Regions from separate parts of the Shewanella sp. SM20 genome, predicted to be linked through region 1. Evidence: riboswitches for the same ligand, from Rfam matches in the RefSeq annotation. Region 1 holds a riboswitch; the other holds the start of a gene.
The links. Region 1 has a riboswitch for lysine ahead of L5M18_RS17180 (Na+/H+ antiporter NhaC family protein). Riboswitches for the same ligand answer to the same signal wherever they lie in the genome.
Positions count from the first base shown of each region.

Region 2: it holds a riboswitch for lysine, as region 1 does, so the genes downstream of both, lysC (lysine-sensitive aspartokinase 3) here and L5M18_RS17180 (Na+/H+ antiporter NhaC family protein) in region 1, are expected to answer to the same signal.

Region 1 is NZ_JAKKRK010000045.1:25,902-36,555, reverse strand. It holds partial or broken gene L5M18_RS17205 (amidohydrolase family protein) at 1-2,384, opposite strand, end outside; gene L5M18_RS17195 (H-NS family nucleoid-associated regulatory protein) at 2,600-2,992, opposite strand; gene L5M18_RS17190 (electron transfer flavoprotein subunit beta/FixA family protein) at 3,303-4,052, shown strand; gene L5M18_RS17185 (electron transfer flavoprotein subunit alpha/FixB family protein) at 4,053-4,979, shown strand; lysine riboswitch at 5,075-5,271, shown strand; gene L5M18_RS17180 (Na+/H+ antiporter NhaC family protein) at 5,351-6,919, shown strand; gene L5M18_RS17175 (M3 family metallopeptidase) at 7,064-9,214, opposite strand; gene L5M18_RS17170 (multiheme c-type cytochrome) at 9,419-10,654, opposite strand, start outside.
Region 2 is NZ_JAKKRK010000038.1:2,494-13,147, forward strand. It holds gene L5M18_RS15615 (class 1 fructose-bisphosphatase) at 1-9, opposite strand, end outside; gene L5M18_RS15620 (S9 family peptidase) at 276-2,588, shown strand; gene arcA (two-component system response regulator ArcA) at 2,678-3,394, opposite strand; gene L5M18_RS15630 (DUF3293 domain-containing protein) at 3,983-4,417, shown strand; lysine riboswitch at 4,518-4,692, shown strand; gene lysC (lysine-sensitive aspartokinase 3) at 4,843-6,198, shown strand; gene L5M18_RS15640 (succinylglutamate desuccinylase/aspartoacylase family protein) at 6,200-7,333, shown strand; gene L5M18_RS15645 (zinc transporter ZntB) at 7,431-8,396, opposite strand; gene L5M18_RS15650 (YacL family protein) at 8,593-8,967, shown strand; gene L5M18_RS15655 (response regulator) at 9,059-9,688, opposite strand; gene narQ (nitrate/nitrite two-component system sensor histidine kinase NarQ) at 9,681-10,654, opposite strand, start outside.

The sequences.
Region 1 (10,654 bases):
CTTGCAGACGGTAACTTGGGCGCGGAGCGACGGTTTTCTTTTTATCGCTGGAGCGCAGATTATCATAGGTTTTTAACGCCTTTTCATAGGCGATAGCAGCGTCGAAGGTTTCTTCAAATAACGCTTTTACTCCCATGCGAGTCTGGGGGAAGCGCTGAACAAATTTCTCACCCCAGTTACTCTGTTTGACGTTTTCACCTAAAGCAAATTTGATACTGGCGGGCGCGTTAGTAAATTTGAGTTGTTCGGCCGACTCGCCCCATTTCATTTTGATCAGTTGTGATTGTCCACCGATAGGGTTGGCGCTACCGTGGAGTAATTGCGCGCTGGTGACGCCGCCCGCTAAGGCACGATAGATTGAAATATCGTCGGGATTAATAATATCGCCAATGCGTACTTCAGAGGTTACTGCGTCTGTTCCTTCGTTAGTACCGCCATTAATGGCGATATGCGAGTGTTCATCGACTATGCCAGCGGTGAGGTGTTTACCTGTTGCATCGAGGACTTGATAACCTGATGGCGTACTTAATTGTTGGCCAATTTTTTCGATGCGGCCATTGGCCATCAAGAGATCAGCATGTTCGAGAATACCTTGTTTATCTGATGTCCACAGGGTGGCATTCTTGATGTGCAGCTTCTCAACATTAGGGGCTTCTCTCAGTCCGTAAGCGACGTTAGGGAAGGTGAGGTGACTCACTAGGCTCGTGTTGGCTTCATTCTTGGGAGCTTGATTGCTTGCTTGGTCTGCATTTTTGCGCTTTGCAGTTTGAGTTAAAGCGACACCGGCAACATTTGTAGTGCGACTTTTTGCATCGACCATACGACCTTGAATGCCGTCATCGGCCATCCACAGCGTAAAGCGGCTAAGGCCGTTAATGCCTGCGGCGCTCAAATCGGCAGTAAAGCTCAATCTTCCGTTATCATCTAACTTAAGTTGAGTGAGTGAGATACTTTGTTCGCCACTGCTTAAATTGCCTTGGATGTTGGGTTTATCACTTTTACTTTCATCATGTAGCGATAAATCTAGCGTGAGGTTATTGAGGCTTAATTGGTAATCTCCCAGTAATCGTGCTTGGGGAAGTGAGCGCAGACTTTGCTCCTGACCTTGCAACCAAACACTGTAGATCTGGCCATCTTTAAAGATATTGCCTTTAGTGATAACAAAGTCAGCCATATAACCGGGCGCGAGTTTACCGGTAAAGTCGGCGGTGCCTGTCATCTCTGCGGCTTGGGTGGTGAGTGCCGCGAGAGCGTTTTCTTCACTTAAACCTTGGGCAATGGCTTGGCGTAGGCGCGGCCAGAAGGCATCGGTCTTAATCCCAAACTGCGTTAACGCAAAGGGGATACCTGCGTTAGCTACCGCCGCAGGGTTGGTTGGTTGGTGCACGTTCCCACTGTCTTAAATCCGCCAGTGATACTTCACGATCAGCGTCATCTGTGCCGACATCGGGCGCCTGCGGATAGTTTAAAGGCAAGATCAACGGATAGTTCAGCGCCTTTAACTCATTGATGCGTGAGTATTCTTGACCATTACCAAGTAGGTTGGCTGGCAGTTTATGTTCTTTGAGTAAATGGGCTGCACGTAATTGGTCGTTGAGATTGTTGGTTTCAAAGATAATTTGCTTATCGGCTAAATTATCTAAACGCTCAAAGGCGATATTAAATTCGACTTGATTGTTTATTGCGCCATTGGCAGGTTTGTTTTTATTTTGGTTATACCAATTTGCATCGGCAAAGGTTTGCCTAATAAGTGCAATGCTACCCATTAATGATGAGGGATAATCTTGTTCAGACGAACCTTTATCAAATGCCATAAAAGGTTGACTGCGGGCGCGATAAATCACTTCATTAGCCGTTTTGTCTGCTAATGAAAGGCTGACACCCGTTCCACGGAAGATACCGTCGAGTTTGCTACTTTGCACACTGGTGAAACCATTATTAATCCACTCTTTTGCGCGTTCTTTATTGGGGTAAACGTAATTAAACCATTCTTTTTCAGAATGAATTGCACCATTTTCCGCATTACCACCGATACGCTTTATATCATAGACGGGGCGAGTGAGCTTAAGTTTGGGATATTCGAATTCAATCCCATAATCGGTAAAAGGATCGATAAATCCGGGATAAATTGTATAACCACTCAAATCGATTCTAAATGCGCCAGCGGGAATGTCGTTGTGCTCAATAATGGCTTTAATTCGATTATTTTCAATTAATAAAGTGGCATCGCTTAAACGCTTTCCCGGTGCAATAATTAATTCAGCATGGGTAAATGCAGTGAGTTTACTGGATGTTGTTCCAGTATTGAGTTGGGCAAATGTTGTTTGTGATACTAAGCTAGCGATTATGCTGCAGCTTATCATTATCTTATTGTTTATCTGCATTATTTTATTCAATCGAGTGAGGGTGAACAAAGAGTAACTGAAAGCAGATGTAAATACTAAGGCTGAATTGTAACGTAATTTGAGCGGGAGTGAGGTGCGGAATTAACGGCTGTCGTTTAAGTTTGAAACGATTGATGGATATAAAAAAGCTCGCAATTAATGCGAGCTTTTATGCAAACTGGTGTTGGCAATTAGCGCCATCACACTTGGTTGGATTAGATTAAGAAATCTTCCATAGAACGACCTTTGTTGATCTCGTTCTTAAATACGGTAGGCATACGGCCTTGGCCAGTCCATTGAACCATTTCACCGTCAACTTCAATTTGGTATTTGGCTGGACGAGGAGCGCGTTTCTTTGCAGCAGCTTTAACAGCTACGCCACCTAAGTCATCAATTGATAAACCAACGGCTTCCATTTGTTGACGGATTTCTTCAATCTTAGCATTACGAGCTGCCATGGCTTGTTCTTCTTCCTCAGCCATAGACTCGCGTTCTACTAAAATTTTATCTAATTTGTCGGCTAAATCACGTAACTCTTCAACGCTAAGTTCTTTTACTGCAGCTTTAAAACGACGGCCGTGAGTTAATATCTCTAAAAATTCGCTCATATCTATTTTCGTCCCACTCTATTTTTAATACAGGATAATGGTGAACAACACCTAAATGATAGAAACTAATATAGCTCGAATCAAATAAAATTATGCGTTTTAAGGAAATTAAATATTATTTATTTTTTGAACTTTTCTTATTCCCTCAAATAAGTGTCCAAAAAAGTGGCCGTTGCAGCGGATTAAAAAATACAAACAGGCGTTTGACTTTGGTTGACGTTAACGTTAACAGGACGTAAAGTTGCTCTATCCTGCATTGGTATTAACCAATGTTTTGTCCATGTACATGAAAGTGTAGGAAGGAAACCCTATGAAAGTATTGGTGCCCGTTAAGCGCGTTGTTGATGCCAATGTGAAGGTCAGGGTCAAAGCTGACAATACAAGTGTTGACACTGCAAATCTAAAAATGGCGTTGAACCCTTTTTGTGAAATCGCAGTAGAAGAAGCGGTTCGTTTAAAAGAAGCGGGTAGCGCTACTGAAGTGGTTGTTGTCAGTATTGGTAATAAAGCCGTGCAAGAACAACTGCGTACCGCGCTTGCATTAGGCGCAGATCGTGCAATTCATATCGATACTGAAGAAGATCTCGTGCCAGTGTCTATCGCCAAATTGCTCAAAGCGGTACAAGACAAAGAACAAGCAGAGCTGGTGATTTTTGGTAAGCAATCCATCGATGGTGATAATAACCAAACTGGCCAAATGTTTGCCGCGTTAATGGATATGCCACAGGCGACCTTTGCTTCAGAAATCAAATTAGAAGCGAATACATTACAAGTCACCCGTGAAATTGACGGCGGCATGCAAACTCTTAAACTGCCTTTACCTGCTGTTGTGACCGCCGATTTACGTTTGAACGAACCCCGTTACGCTTCACTGCCTAACATAATGAAAGCCAAGCGTAAGCCATTAGAAGTATTTACTGTGGCAGACTTAGGTGTGACGTTAAAGAGTCACCAAACGATTGTGAAGGTCACTCCGCCAGCTGAACGTAAAGCGGGCATCATGGTAGCGTCGGTAGCTGAGCTAGTTGAAAAGTTAAAAAATGAAGCGAAGGTGATCTAAATGGCCATTTTAGTATTAGCTGAACATGATAATGCTGCATTGAAACTCGATACTGCAAAAATTGTTACCGCCGCCCGTGCCATAGGCGATGAAGTACATGTCTTGGTTGCGGGTCACCAATGTGGCGCGGTTGTCCAAGCGGCGCAGGCACTACAAGGCGTTAGCCAAGTACTCGTTGCCGATGCCAGCGTGTATGAAGCGCATTTAGCGGAAAATTTTGCCAAATTGCTGGCGGACTTAGCGCCAAACTATGGTCACATTCTGGCCTCGGCTTCAAGTTTAGGTAAGGACACGCTTCCGCGCGTGGCGGCATTATTAGATGTCGCGCAAATCTCAGAAGTCATTACTGTTGTCAATGCCGATACCTTTGTGCGCCCTGTGTATGCGGGTAACGCCTTAGCGACAGTGCAAAGCCATGATTCCATTAAAGTGATGACAGTGCGCGCCAGTGCGTTTGACGCTGCGCCAGAAGGTAACAGTGCGGCTGTGACGACACTCGATAAAGTGTTTGAAGCGAGAACTCAGTTTGTTTCTCAATCGCTGACAGTTTCTGCCCGTCCAGAGTTAGGCAATGCTGGCATTATCGTATCTGGTGGCCGAGGCATGGGCAGTGGTGAAAACTTCGGCATGTTGGAGCAACTTGCTGATAAGCTCGGCGCAGCAGTTGGCGCATCACGCGCTGCAGTTGACGCAGGTTTTGTGCCTAACGATTTACAAGTGGGTCAAACCGGTAAAATCGTTGCGCCAAACTTGTATATTGCCGTCGGTATTTCTGGCGCGATTCAACATTTAGCCGGCATGAAAGACGCTAAAGTCATCGTTGCAATCAACAAAGATCCTGAAGCGCCGATTTTTCAAGTTGCCGATTATGGACTCGTTGCAGATCTGTTTGAGGCGGTTCCTGAGCTGATTACAAGTCTCAGTTGATTTTATCTGTGATCTAGGTCACATTAAGTGGCTTTGCGGTAGCATCTGCTAAGCCGCTTATGTTTTTATGTGCCTCACGCCCGTGCAAGGGCGTTCTTAGAAGTAGAGGCGCGCCAAATATTAGTAGTGATCAGTAGGGTGATTCCGTTGATCGATTGCGAAAGGATTTGGTGCCGAAGTGGTTCGATTTATCACGATCAACTGCTGGGGTTGTACCTAATAGGTGCAGCACTGCCATAGTATTTTCCGATATGGATATTGGGAATAGTTACTATGGAGCGCTACTGATAGGACAGGTGACCTTGGGTATCTATTGCCTTTTCCCACCAGTTCAGTCGCCCTCCATTCGTATTTAACGAAGATAATAATCAATGACTGTTATGAATTATGCCGATTCGGCACTTTCCTTGTTGCCGCCTGCGGTGGCTATCGTGTTGGCGATCTTGACTCGCCGTGTACTGCTTTCTTTGGGGTTAGGTATTTTAATTGGTGCTTTATTGCTCAATCAATTTTCACCTTTAGCAACGGGTGAGTTTGTATTTAATGGCGTTAAAGGGCTTTTTTGGACTGATAAAGGTCTAAATTCGTGGAACTTATATATTCTCGGTTTCTTAATTGTACTGGGAATGATCACTGCGTTAATTACCGTAAGTGGCAGCGCGCGGGCTTTTGCCGATTGGGCTCGTTTACATATACGTAATAAACGTGACGCTAAACTATTGACCATGTTTTTAGGTTGCGTAGTTTTTATTGATGATTATTTCAATAGTTTAGTTGTTGGTTCGGTCGCTCGACCTGTTACCGATCGTTATTATGTTTCCCGCGCTAAGTTAGCTTATTTATTAGATTCTACTGCGGCGCCTGTGTGCGTTATATCTCCAGTTTCGAGCTGGGGCGCTTATATTATCGCACTCATTGGCGGGATATTAACTGCCCATGGTTTTGCTGATACGGGTCATTTGAGTATTTTTATTCAAATGATCCCGATGAACTTTTACGCAATCTTCTCCTTGTTATTATTACTTTTTGTTGTCTTTATGGGATTAGATGTTGGGCCAATGCGTGAGCATGAGCTCAATGCCCAACGTGGTAATTTATACGATGAGTCTAAAGGATTACCGCCTGGGGCGAACGCGGATTTACCTGAAGCCGAAACCGGTAAGATTTTAGGTTTGTTCCTGCCGATTACCGTGTTGGTATTTGCAACCCTCTATTTCATGATTAACAGTGGCGCTCAAGTACTCGCGGCGGAAGGGATTGAATTTAATATTATTTCTGCTTTTGAGAAAACCGATGTCAGTTCATCACTTTTCTTTGGTGCATTAATTGGTCTAGCGGTTTCGCTGATATTGAATTTAGTGCAAGGCGTTGAGAAATTGATGATAGTCAAAGGTATAGTGCAGGGCGCTCGCTCTATGCTGCCGGCGATTTACATCCTGTTATTTGCTTGGACAATCGCAGGTGTGATTGGTCAACTCGAAACCGGTAAGTTTATGGCGAGTTTAGCAACAGGAAATATTCCGTTCGCGTTTTTACCCGCCTTAATGTTTGTGCTAGCAGGTATTACCGCGTTCTCAACCGGTACTAGCTGGGGTACGTTCGGGATCATGTTGCCGATTGCTGCTGATATGGCGATGGGAAGTCACACTGGCATGATGTTGCCTATGCTTGCCTCTGTGCTGGCGGGTGCTGTATTTGGCGATCATTGCTCGCCAATTTCCGACACGACTATCTTGTCGTCTACGGGCGCCAGTTGCCACCACATCGACCATGTGGTAACCCAGCTACCTTATGCACTCATTGCGGCGTTTATTAGCTTAGTGGGTTATGTGGCACTTGGATTTACCGAGTCTGTTGTCGCGGGTTTAGTTGCTTGTAGTGTGGCATTTGTGATCAGTATTATCGTACTTAAAATCAAATCTAAAGGCGCAATTAGCTAGACGTTAATTGAAACCTTTCACTGCAAACGTTCACGTCAAATAAGTCAAAATAAATCAGCCAGCATTATGCTGGCTGATTTTTTTGGTTAAGGCTGAGTTTGTCTTTATCTTTAGCCTACCGCATTAAGGCTACCAACTCTTAGCTTAGCGTGCTTGATCTAGACCGCGGCGTTTAAGTAAGCCTTCCGTGGTTGGCTCTTGTCCGCGGAAGTTTTTGTAGGCGTCCATTGGCGCTATGCTATTACCCACTTCACGGATCGTTTTGCGGTACTTCATGCCGATTTCACGATTGAGCCCGCCTTGGGTTTGTACATAGGCAAACGCATCCGCCGCTAAAATCTCACTCCACATATAAGCGTAATAACTTGCCGAGTAACCGCCGGGGAAGGCATGGGCAAAATAGGTCGACTTATAACGCGGAGGTACGGCACTAATGTTTAAGCCGTGCTTTTTCAGGGCATTGGCTTCAAAGGTTGGTACATCTTGCAGCGGCGTATCTGGGCTTAATGAATGCCATTCCATGTCTACTAATGCGGCGGCCATGTATTCTAGAGTGTCAAAGCCTTGGTTGAAGCTGCCAGATTTCAGTAGTTTTTGCAGCAGTTCATCGGGAATGGGTTTGCCCGTTTCATAGTGTTTCGCGTAGTTCGCTAACACTTTTGGATGGGCGGCCCAATCTTCTTCAAACGTCGATGGGAATTCGACAAAGTCGCGTGAAACCGAGGTGCCCGCCAGACTTGGATAAGTCACTTTAGAAAACATGCCGTGGGTGCCGTGACCCATTTCATGGAACATAGTAGTGACTTCGTTATAGCTGACGAAGGTGGGTTCACCTTCGGGCGCTTTCTTTATGTTCATCACGTTGACGACCACAGGTTTAGTGCCTTCGAGGAAGGATTGACCGACGAACGAACTCATCCAAGCGCCACCACGTTTACCTTCACGGGCAAAATAGTCGGCGTAGAAAATGGCCATGCTTGAGCCATCGGCATCAAACATTTCGTAGGCTTTCACATCGGGATGGTAAACCGGTAAATCTGGGCGTGGTTTTAAGGTGACGCCATAGAGTTCTTTGAGTGTGTAGAATACGCCGTCTTCGAGCACACGGTTAAATTCGAAGTATGGGCGGATGCTATTGGCATCGAGGGCGTATTTTTCTTGGCGGACTTTCTCGGCGTAGAATTCCCAGTCCCATGGCGCCAGTTCAAATTTGCCGCCAGTCTTGTCGATCATAGCTTGAATATCGGCCGCTTCTTTCTCTGTATTAGCGACTACGGCTGGCACCATAGAGCCAAACATACTGTAAACCGCTTCTGGCGTTTTGGCCATTTGCGGCGCTAGGCGATAACTCGCCCAGTTTTCATAACCTAATAGGGTGGCGCGCTCAGCGCGCAGTTGCGCTAAACGAGATACCAGCGACGCAGTTTCGTTTTCACCAGTTAAGCCACGGTTCGCTGAGGCTTCCCAAATATGCTGGCGTAGCTCACGGTTTTCCAGTGATGCCAACACAGGTTGGCGAGTGGTGTTGGTGATGTTAATCAGATACTTGCCATCGTGACCTGCCGCTTTGGCATCGTTCGCGGCTGAAGTGATTTCACCGTCGGTTAATCCAGCAAGTTCACTTTTTGAATCCACCAGAACGGCGATTTCTTTGGTTAAGCGCAATAAACGCTGAGAGAACTCATTCGTTAGTGTTGATTGTTCTTCATTTAACGCGCGGATTTTAACTTTTTGTTCATCGGTAAGTTTAGCGCCAGCCATGATAAAGCGTTGGTGATATACCTCAACCAAACGTACGGCTTCTGGGGTTAACCCTATGTTGGTACGGTCGTTATAGATGGCTTCAATACGCGCAAATAGCGTTGGGTTTAAGTTGATATTATCTGAGTGGGCTGCCATTTTGGGCGCCATTTCGCCTTGGATTTTACGCAGTTCTGGATTGCTATTCGACCCTGCTAAATTATAAAACACGCTTGATGCACGGTTGAGTAGGGCGCCGCTTTTCTCCATAGCCACTATCGTATTATCGAAGGTTGCTGCTGCCGGATTATTGGCTATTGCGAGAATTTCTTGGTACTGCTCTGCCATGCCTTGCTCTAGGGCTGGCGCGAAGTGCTCATTCTTAATGAGGCTAAAATCAGGGGCTTGATATTGCAGGTTACTGGCTTGGAACAGCGGGTTTTGGGTTGGTACCGAGATAACGTTAGGTGCTTTAGTTTCTGTGCTGCTGCAACCTGCCATGAATCCGGCGGTGAGAGTGGCGCCGATGGCGATGGCAATAAAACTTTTACGCATAATTGAGTGACTTCCTTTGAATTGTTGTTTTTTTAGGACTGTAACGTTAGTAACTTAAATAGGGCTGAAAATGGCTTGTTATCGGGTAATGTCTAAGTAAAAAAGGAGCCTCGCATTAGCGAGACTCCTTTGGCTATTTCCTTGCAGGGAAAATAGGTACCGCTTTTTACTTACTTCTTAATCACGCGATGATGAGATGATTAATTAGCGAGTAAACTTGTGGTATTTATCAATACCAGAACTTCTACCTGTGTCATGACATACTGCACAGGATTCAGAGGTCGGTTGTTTAAACCAGTCAGCAACCTTTGGTATGCTGATTTCACCACCGTTGCTTGCCATATGCGCCTTAGCTGAATCGCTAGTGTGGCAGGCATAACAGTTAGCGGTGACTGGGCTTGTCATTTTGTTGCTACCTTGTTTTTCAAGGATATATTGATTTGGCACTTTACCTAAATCAATCGCTTTTTCGTGACAGGCAACGCAGCTAGTAGAGGCTTCAATTACACTTGCGCTGTTAGCTGTGATTACACGGTTGCCATCTTTGTCAGCAACGACTTCACCCACTTTCGCACCATTACCCCAGTGCCAGCTGTGTACCATAGGACCAAAACCTGCGCCTAGTGCAGCTGAAGTACGTTCCATGCCGTTGTCATGGCAGGCAATACAAGCTTTACCACCTTCATCGAAGGCACCATTTTTGTGGAACGCAGTGGCATCGTTGTGACAAGTAGTACAACTGTTATCGCTAACCACTGAGCGGCGGCCAAAGGCTGAGACTTTTGCACCAGTCGTTGGGTTAACAACGTCAGAGTAAGCGGTGAAAGATATGCCCATAGAGCCATCATAACCTGTCGCTCTTAGCTTGCCATCACTGTAATAACGAGCATTTCCATCATATTCCATCCAACCAGCGGTACTGAATGTTACGCGGGCAGAATAAACATAGTTAGCATTTACTGCGGCCGTATCGATGTTAGAGTGGCAAATGTTTTTAGTGCCATCGGTGTTATAGCCATAGAAGTAGTTAGTGCGGTTACCAGGGCGTCCCACTAGGCTGCCATTTTCATAGGAATGTAAATAGGCACCTGCATAGACGATTGGTTTAGCGGCATTAAACACTAGAGGGTTTGAGTAGTTGAACTTATCTTTAATATTGAAGATGTTACCATCAACATCTTTAACCGTTAATGTAGTACAAAAGCCTTCTTCTGCAGGCACTGTAACTGGGTTAGGCCTATTACTACCAGTGCTACTCCAGTCTTCTGCAACGTGGTCAGCTTTTGTAGATATATCAGCTACTTTAACAGGCGTAGATAGACTTACTTTGTATTTAGCACGAATGGCTTGGCGTTCTGTTATACCCGCTTTGCTTTCGTGCATAATGCGTAAATCCGCACCATCACTTGGGAGAATAGCCCCAGGTACGCCACCACTGTC
Region 2 (10,654 bases), on a different contig from region 1:
AGTCTGCATGTTATGTCCTTTAGAGGTTCAACAATGAGGTCAATTTCGTTATTTGCCGCGAATGATAACTCAGTTAGTCGACAATTTCAGCGATGTTGCTGATGCTTTTAGCGAATATTGGGGCTTTTTGGGATTATTTGGATTGAGCTTGGCGCAAGGGCCTAATTTGTATCGGCATATTGCATGCTCTTTCTATTTATAGGCGGCCTCTGGCACAATGTCGGCTTGTTTTTAATCGCTGACATCTTAGGCGATTATGCTCCCAAGGAATAATAATGATTAAAAATAGGTTAACTTGGTTCCCTGCGTGCTCACTTAAGGTGCGCGCCGTTCCCCTACTGATAGCGAGCCAAATGGCCATGATTTCGACAGCTATGTTTTCAATTACCCCAGCTTATGCAATGGAAGGCGGCAAACTGCCACTGACGATTGAGCGAATGAACGCCTCGCCCGCCTTAGCGGGCACCAGTCCTCGAGGTTTGAAATTGTCACCCGATGGTCAGCGTGTCACTTATCTTGCGGGCCGTAAAGACAATCAAAACTTTTATGATCTCTGGCAGATGGATGTAAAGACGGGTAAATCTAGCCTATTGCTCAATGCCGATAAGTTGGCAAGCAATGAATTATCCGATGAAGAAAAAGCCCGCCGCGAGCGCCAACGTATTTATGGCGAAGGCATTATGGAGTACTTCTGGGCCGATGATAGCCAAGCGCTATTAATTCCGGCTGCTGGTAATCTGTATTATTTTTCATTAGTGGATAACAGTGTCAGCCAACTTCCCATTGGCGAAGGGTTTGCCACAGATGCGCGCCTATCGCCCAAGGGACATTTTGTGTCTTTCGTGCGGGACCAAAATTTGTATGTGTTAGATCTGGCAACCAAAAAACTCCAAGCTATGACGAGCGATGGCGGCGGGGCGATTAAAAATGCCATGGCCGAGTTTGTCGCTCAGGAGGAAATGGATCGCATGACAGGTTATTGGTGGGCGCCCGATGAATCGGCCATCGCCTTTACCCGTATTGATGAGTCCGGTGTCGAACAAGTAACCCGTAACGAAATCTATGCTGATGGTATTAAACTTACTGAGCAGCGCTATCCCTATGCCGGCAAAAACAACGTCGATATCGCCCTCGGTGTGGTCACGTTAAAAAATAAGGCTATCAATTGGGTGACCCTGCGCGAAGAGAACAGCGCAGACAAGAGCAAAGATATTTACCTGCCGCGGGTCGATTGGTTGCCCGATAGCAAACATTTGTCGTTCCAGTGGCAGAGCCGCGATCAACATCAGCTCGATTTACAGTTAGTGGCGTTAGATGCGCTTACTAAACCAAAAATCTTAGTGAAAGAACGCAGTAACGCTTGGGTGAACCTCAATAACGATCTGCACTTTTTAAAACAGCAATCGGCTTTTATTTGGGCATCTGAGCGTGACGGCTTTAATCATCTGTATCTTTTTGACTTAAAAGGCAAACTTAAAACCCAATTGACTCAGGGCGAGTGGGCTGTCGATGCGTTGGAATACATAGATGAAACCGCTGGTTGGGTATATTTCACTGGCCGCAAAGATACGCCAATCGAGAAACAACTTTATCGCGTGCCTTTAGCGGGTGGCAAGGTTGAGCGGGTAAGCAAGCAAGCGGGCATGCACGATCCTGTGTTTGCCGACAATCAAAGCGTGTATCTGGATTATTTCAATAGCTTATCTCAGCCACCGCAGATCAGTTTACACGGTGACAAGGGCCAGCAACTGGCTTGGGTTGAGCAAAATGAAGTCAAGCAAGGCCATCCTTTATATGAATATGCGGGTCTGTGGCAACTCCCTGAATTTGGTGAACTGAAAGCCGAAGATGGCCAAGTGTTACAAACCCGTTTATTCAAACCTGTGCCGTTTGATGCAAGCAAGAAATACCCTGTCGTTGTGCGGGTTTACGGTGGGCCGCACGCACAGTTAGTGACCAACAGTTGGAGCGAGCAGGACTACTTTACCCAGTATCTTGTGCAACAAGAGTACGTAGTATTCCAATTAGATAACCGCGGCAGCGCCCACAGGGGCACAAAGTTTGAGCAAGTGATTTACCGTCATTTGGGTGAAGCTGAAGTCAAGGATCAAAAAGTGGGAGTGGACTATTTACGGAGTCTGCCATTTGTCGATGCCGATAATGTAGCGATTTACGGCCACAGCTACGGCGGTTACATGGCCTTGATGAGTTTATTTAAGGCGCCGGATTACTTTAAAGCCGCGATTTCGGGTGCACCTGTAACCGACTGGCGCTTGTATGACACCCATTATACTGAGCGTTACTTAGCCCATCCGGAGGGGAATGAAAAAGGTTATGAAGCCAGCAGTGTGTTCCCTTATGTGAAAAACTATCAAGCGGGTTTGTTGATGTATCACGGCATGGCCGATGATAACGTCTTGTTTGAAAACAGCACTCGGGTTTATAAGGCGTTGCAGGATGAGGGCAAACTGTTCCAGATGATCGATTATCCTGGATCTAAACATTCGATGCGTGGCGAGAAAGTGCGTAATCACTTATATCGCTCACTGGCAGATTTCCTCGATAGGCAGTTGAAAAACGCCAAATAGTAGGCATAAAAAAACCAGATCCTAGGATCTGGTTTTTTGTGAATCGATACTTATCAAACCAATTAATGCGGATGTCGCTTAGCGGGCGATTAGCCTTCTAAGTTACCGCAAAAACGATAGCCTTCACCGTGAATAGTCGCGATGATTTCTGGCGTATCTGGCAAGCTTTCGAAATGCTTACGGATACGACGGATAGTCACGTCTACAGTACGATCGTGTGGCTTAAGTTCACGGCCAGTCATTTTCATCAGTAGATCGGCACGAGTCAAAATTTTGCCTGGGTTTTCAACAAAGTGCAGCATAGCGCGGAACTCGCTACGTGGCAGTTTGTAAGATTCACCCTGTGGGCTCACTAATGAACGGCTGTTGATCTCTAAGCTCCAATCATTGAAGCGGTAGTATTCTACTGAGCTCTTTTCTTCGACTTCAGCGCCAGCGCTGTTGACACGAGTCAGAAGGTTACGAGCACGAATCGTTAATTCACGTGGGTTGAACGGCTTGGTAATATAATCGTCCGCGCCAATTTCAAGTCCAAGAATTTTGTCGACTTCGTTGTCACGACCTGTCAGGAAGATAAGACCGATGTTGTTGATTTCACGTAGTTCACGTGCCAACAATAGACCATTCTTACCTGGCAAGTTAATGTCCATAACGACCAAGTTAATTTTGTTTTCCTGCATAGCCTTATGCATTTCTGCGCCATCATTGGCCTCAGTTACCACATACCCTTCTGCCTCGAAAATACTTCTCAGCGTGTTACGGGTAACGGCTTCATCTTCAACGATCAGAATGTGCGGATTTTGCATATTATTTACCTAAATTTTAATCAGTTTATACTAACCAATAAGAGCAACTTACTTCGGGCTCTTATATTCATAAAAGCGTTGATACTTCCTTGAACTGCTTTGTGCTCAAAAGGAAAATCTTTACGGTGACATCTATATCTGGATGTAGATTAAGTGCACGTTTAAGTGTAATACGAGAAAACGTAATCAGTACCAACTTCGATAAGCAATAGTTAGAATAAGTTCCTTAACTATTGTTTTTTTTAAATGTTTAAAAGACAAATCAAATGTAGAACAGATTTTAAACAGATGCCCGGTCAGTTCACGTTACTTTAAGCGATATATGTAACAAACTGTATTGAACGATAAGCATCTTGCTCAATCTGTTTCAACTCACCAGTACGTACATTGTACTCGTTTTAGTCATTTGTTAACAAATGAAATGTTAACAAATTTTAGGTGAGCAGGGGTTTTTACCATGATATTTACTTTAGCTATTGATTAGTATAACTAATGTATTTCTTATTCCTGTGAGCCAGTTCACGCCTCTTTGGATTTTACAATCACTCTGCTACACTAGCTTGGGTTCATTTTTCGACTAGACTACCAATGGACAATACGACTCAAAATTTGTGGCAATGTTACCAAGCGCCGTTGTTTTTGCTGACTCAAGCATTATCCTGTGATTTTTCCTTTGCTGTTATTACCGCTCATAATCCCGCTTCAAAGCTTCTCTCTCCTAGCCAAAACCGTTTACTCGATCGCCAACTTCTTCGTGAAATTGAATTACTCGGTAGCCCTTATCGTGCTTTAGTGGGCGCCGCACCGGATTTATCCCACATGGAAAAAAGTTGGGCCGTGTTTATCGATAGAACGATGGCATTGCAATTGGGTAAGAAATTTAATCAATATGCGATTTATGTTGTCGAACAAGGGGATGTGAGCTTAGTGCCTTGCACCTTGGATGGACATGATGAAGTGTGTTTAGGCAAATTTAGAGATTATGTGCAGCTGGTATACGAGCTACCCGATTTGAACATTTAGTTGTTTTCAAAAGATTTTATTTAAATTGTTCATTTGTTATGAAATTAGCATTGACTTCATTAGGGGTTTATTGCTACTTTTTTCGTCCCTTTCCTAGGAAAGGAACAGAAGAGGAGCGTTAACTAGGTAGTCGGTCAGAGGAGCACAAACTCCAGCGATGACTGATGAGGGAGATTAACGCCGAGGCATAGATATGGTTGCTGCATGTTTATGTCGGTCGCTCAGGCTGAATCCTGACGATTGTCACCTGTAATTGGTGGAGAGCTTCTGGTGACGATTGCTGTTTCCCTTCTTTTGGGGTGCGTTATCATTGAGCACCAGGCTCTTCGAACGAAGTCAGTTCGGAGTGTGATCATGTTAGTTAATCAATATCTTATTCAATCTGCATTTATTTGTTGCCCTACGTGTTTCACGGAGGTGCGCTAATGTCCCTCGTTGTCGCAAAATTTGGTGGCACCTCAGTCGCCGACTATAACGCTATGAATCGCTGTGCCGACATAGTGTTAGCTAATCCTCATTGTCGTTTAGTCGTGGTCAGCGCTTCGAGCGGCGTGACGAATCTACTAGTGGAATTGACCCAAGAAGCCATCAACGACGATGGCCGATTACAGCGATTAAAACAAATTGCCCAAATTCAATATGCGATTTTAGATAAGCTCGGTCGTCCTAACGATGTGGCCGCCGCATTAGATAAATTATTGAGTCGCATGTCGGTATTGAGTGAAGCGCTCGCATCACAACGCAGCAAAGCGACCATGGATGAGTTGTTGTCCCTCGGTGAGCAATGTTCTTCGGCGTTGTTTTCGGCGGTGATCCGCGAGAAAGGTGTCAACTCAAGTGCCTTCGATGTGCGCCGAGTATTACGTACTGACAGCCACTTTGGCCGCGCTGAACCTCAGGTTGAACAGATTGCGACTCTAGCTCGTGATTATCTACAGCCACTGTTAGTGGAACAAGTGATTGTCACGCAAGGCTTTATCGGTGCCGATGAAGCCGGTCAAACGACCACGTTAGGTCGTGGTGGTAGTGACTATTCTGCTGCACTGTTAGCTGAAGCGTTACGCGCCTCAGCGGTAGAGATTTGGACCGATGTCGCTGGGATTTATACAACAGATCCTCGCCTTGCGCCCAATGCCTTTCCGATTGCAGAGATCAGTTTCAATGAGGCTGCCGAGATGGCGACCTTTGGTGCCAAGGTATTGCATCCTGCGACTATTCTTCCTGCCGTTCGTCAGCAAATTCAAGTGTTTGTGGGTTCAAGTAAAGAGCCTGAAAAGGGCGGAACTTGGATCCGTCATCAAGTGGAAGATGCGCCCGTATTCCGCGCTGTGGCTTTGCGCCGCGATCAAACCCTATTAAATCTTCACAGCTTGCAAATGTTGCATGCTCAGGGCTTTTTAGCGGAAACCTTTGCGACATTAGCGCGACATAAGATCAGTGTGGATTTGATTACCACATCAGAAGTGAATGTGTCTCTAACCCTCGATAAAACTGGTTCAGATTCGAGTGGTCAAGGTCTGCTGAGTGAGGCATTGCTGCAAGAATTATCACAGCATTGTCGGGTGCGAGTTGAAGATGGATTGGCCTTAGTGGCAATTATCGGTAATCGTATTGCGACGACACCGGGTATCTGTCGCCGTGTATTTGAAGTGTTAGAGCCACACAATGTGCGGATGATTTGCCAAGGTGCCAGCCCACATAATCTGTGTGTGTTAGTGGCCGAAGCGGAAGCGGCGCAAGTGGTTAAATCGCTGCATCAAAATCTGTTCGAAGGCGTTTAGTATGTTGCCGACAACATCGTCTCTGCAAATCGGGGAGCTTGCCGCAGGGCAAGCACTCACTTTGCCTATCTACCATTTCAAGCCGAGTGACGATAAGGCAACTGGCCCCAAAGTGTATATTCAGGCCAATGTCCACGGTGCTGAAGTACAAGGTAATGCGGTGATTTATCAGTTGATGAAGCAGCTTGAACACTGTGATATCCGCGGCGAAATCACCTTAGTGCCATTGGCGAATCCACTCGGGATCAACCAAAAAAGTGGTGAGTTTACCCTTGGCCGATTTGATCCTATTACGGGCGCGAATTGGAATCGTGAGTATTTGAATCATGCAATCGATTTGCCGACTTGGTATGGCGAACATGCCAAGCTGAGTGATAGCGAGCTGCTCCAAGCCTATCGCAGTACTTTGGTTGAAGCCTGTCAGCAAAAATTGCGTCATGAATGGGGCATCACCACGGGTCATAGACTTGCGGTTAACCTGCAGATTATGGCCCATGGCGCGGATATAGTGCTCGATCTGCACACAGGTCCTAAGTCTTGTAAGCACTTGTATTGTCCTGAATATGACTTAGCTGCTGCGCAGTTTTTGTCGATCCCTTATACGCTCATTATCCCCAATGCCTTTGGTGGCGCCATGGATGAGGCTGCGTTTTGTCCTTGGTGGCAATTGAGTGATTTTGCAAAATCAAAAGGGCGCGATTTAGGAGTTGCAGTGTCAGCGTTAACGTTGGAATTGGCGAGCCAAGAGCGCGTCTGTCTTGAGGATGCACTAGTTGATGCACAAGGGATTTTGGCATATTTAAGCCACCGAGGAGTGATTGCTGAAACCGTTGCGCCCGCTAAAATGCAGCGCTTTGGTTGTTACCTTAAGGACTATAAAAAGTATCACGCGCCAAGTGCTGGATTAGTGGAATACCTCGCGCCTGTGGGTGAACCACTGGCTGCGGGGCAGCCCTTAGTCAATTTACTGCGAATGGATTTATACGGTACGGCGGATGAGCTAAAAACGGTTAGTTTGCCGCAGGACTGCGTGCCGATTTTGCACTTTGCTTCGGCGTCAGTGCACCAAGGAACTGAGCTTTATAAAGTGATGACCAATGTGTTTGAGTTGCCGACATTCCAGCCTAAATCATAAAAATTAGCTCGTAAGCATTAGCTCATAACAATTAGCTTAAGGGACTGAGAGAAAACAACGCCAATCCTAATCGATTGGCTTTGTTGTTTTAAGGTGGCTATAACCACTTAAATCGATAAAACAGCGCCATTTGCAGGGCGACGAGTGAGATTAATATGCCGCAGAAGGTGGCGAAGGCCCAAGTGTTGTCCGCGCCCGGTATCCCGCCAATGTTGACCCCAAGTAAGCCTGTTAAAAAGCCTAGCGGTAAGAAGATTGCTGACACTAAGGATAAGAAATATAAGCGTTTGTTGAGTTGCTCCGATTGCTGACTGAGTAATTCTTCTTGAGTTACATTAGCCCTATCGCGCAGGGCATCGAGATCTTCAATGGTGCGGATAAGTTTATCGTTTGTTTCCCTCAGCTTGAGTCGCTCAGTATCTTTAAATAGGCTAAATTGCTCAGAAATCATTTTCGAGAATGCTTCGCGCTGTGGGGCTAAATAGCGGCGAATGGCCACAGTTTGACGGCGCAGTTCGGCGATATCGGTACGTAAGTCTTTCACATTGCCTGAGACGACTAGCTCTTCTAAATCAGAGAGCTGTTCTTCCAATTTATCAATAAACTCGACTTTACGATTGGTCAGTCGCTCGCAGATTGCGACGATAAAGTCCCCCGTAGTTGTAGGCCCATTGCCCTCAAGGATTAGCTCGGCGACATCTTTGACCGACTGTAACTCGCGATCGCAGGTGGATATGATCCGCTGTTTATCGGCATAGATACGAACGGCCACCATGTCTTCTGGAGCAGAATTGGGGTTGAGGTTGACGCCGCGTAACGCGAGTAATATGCCTTCACCTGTTATCACTGCACGGGGACGAGTGTCTTGGGCGAGTAGGGCATCACTTTCGACCTTAGGCAGACCGCTATTGAGTATCCAGTGGCGTGCCTTTTTATTGCGATAGCGAAGGTGTAACCAGAGTAGGCCATCCTGAGGATCCCATTTTTCGATCTGTTCTAGGCTCAAGGTGGAACCCGCTTGGGCGCCGCTGAGCACTAAACTGTAGATAAACCCTTCGTGCATATCGCATTCCATTTAACTTTCAAAATCATCCAAACAAACTAACTGATTTTGTCATGAAAATGAAGTCAGGACTTATGCTTAACGACATGAGACAAACGTAAATTGACATAAATTTGATGTGCTGAGGGATGCAAGCAACTTAGCCAAGGATAGGTTAAAATTAGCATTAGTAGGCTTAGATCAAAGAGACAATAAAATGGAATACGAATTTCGGCGTAACAGTTTAACTGGCACTTTTTTGGCTAGCTTTAGCATGGATCATGAAGTGCTTGGGCAATGGTTTACGGAAGAATTAGGGACTGAGTTAGCTAAAATTCAGCAAGTGTTGGGTGTGATAAAAGAAATTCAAGCCGATAAACGAGGTTCATGGCGTCTTGTTGGTAATGATTTTACCTTAGAGTTAGAGCGTGAACAGGCCCGAGTCTTTGCCAATACTTTAGGCTTTGAGCAAGAATATGAATTGGAAGAGGCTATGTCACTTTATGATGCTGAGTCAGAAGCTTATTGTGGCCTTGAGGATTTTGAGCAGGCGTTACTGAGTTGGCAGACATTTATCGAGAAAGGTCTGTAATCATTTATTTAATCTCTATTTGATAAAAACATAAAGGCAATCATGGGATTGCCTTTATTGTTTGCGCGATACCAAGCTCATTTTCGTATCTTTAATGATTCAGGTAGCGCACCGACATTTCGGTTCTTGATTTCGCATTGGCTTTACGCAGTAGGTTTTTCACGTGTACTTTAACTGTGCCTTCACTAATGTGTAAATGCTCTGAAATCATGCGATTACTTAAGCCTTCCGCCAGTTGCTGTAGAATTTGCAGCTCCCTTGGGGTTAGGCTCGAAATCCATTCTTGTTCATCAGTCGCATCTTTAAGTTCGTAAAGGTATTCCTCGACTTCATCGCTGATCACCCTGTGGCCAAGCATGGCATTTTTGAGTTTTTCGAGCAGCAAATCTGGCTCAGTATCTTTAAGCAAATAGCCGTCTGCTCCAGCGCGAAGTAAACGGATAACATCCTGTTTTGCATCTGAAACGGTGAGAATTACTATGCGTGAGGTAACACCTTCTTGGCGCATGGCGTTGAGGGTATCTAGGCCTGTCATGCCTTTCATATTCAGATCGAGCAATATGATGTCGGGTTCATCGGTGACCACTGCGGTTAATGCGTCTAAACCACTACCGGCTTCGCCAAATAGGCTGAAGTCAGGATCTGAAGCGATGAGCTGGCAGATGCCTTTGCGCAAGAGGGGATGGTCATCGACCACCAGTACTGAATAAGGTTTACCCATTTGAAGGCTCCTGTTGAGATGGGAAAATAAGCGTCACTCTAGTGCCACTTGACCCTTTGCTGTGCTGCACAAGGTTTAATGGGCTGTTAGGTTTGAGTGCGTCGTCTTGTGCATTGCATCCTTGCTCAGTCGTGGTTGTCATAGCAGGTTTAAATTTCTTTAAATCATTGTCGCTGAACACGACTTTACCTGAAAGCTTACTGGCTCGTTCATGCATTATACCTATGCCAAAATGTTGATCTCGTTCTTTTAAATGTCCAATACCTATGCCGTTATCACAAACATCAATATTGACCATACCCTCGTCATCCTTATAGCAATGGATGTTAATGAGGCTGGCCTCAGCATGTTTGATGGCATTTAACGTCGCTTCTCGCGTGATCTGCAGTATGTGGATGTGCTGCTTTGCCTCTAGCCATTGTGGCGCAAGTTTATAGTCTAAGGTTATCTTTATATTCGTCTTTGTCCTGAGTTGCTCAAGCATAGCCTCTAAAGCACTTTTTAGATCGGGTTCTTTAATTGTGAGCCTAAAGGTGGATAGTAACTCCCTGAGCTGCACGTAGGCAGTGCTTACACCTTCGTTGATTTCGGTTAGCTGCGCCTCAACGATTGGACTGCGGCAACTGCAATCTAAGTTTTTGCGTAATAAGCTAATTTGGATTTTTAGGAAAGATAGCACTTGACCTAAAGAGTCGTGCAGCTCTCGGGCAATTACGCCACGTTCCTCCATTAGCGCCAGTTGCTGTCTTTGCTCTGTGGCATTGTGGATCACGATTGAGCGCGTCAGCATAATTGCGAAATTGTTAAACAAGGCGATATTGGGTGTTTGAGCGGCAATTAACTCTAAATAGCCTAAATTAGCCTGCTCAAATTGCAGTGGAAAACGGGTGCTCTCTTGAGTCATATCTGGCCAGCCGCCATCGGCCTCAATCACTTCTAACTCTTGCTCTGGGTATTGAATGATGA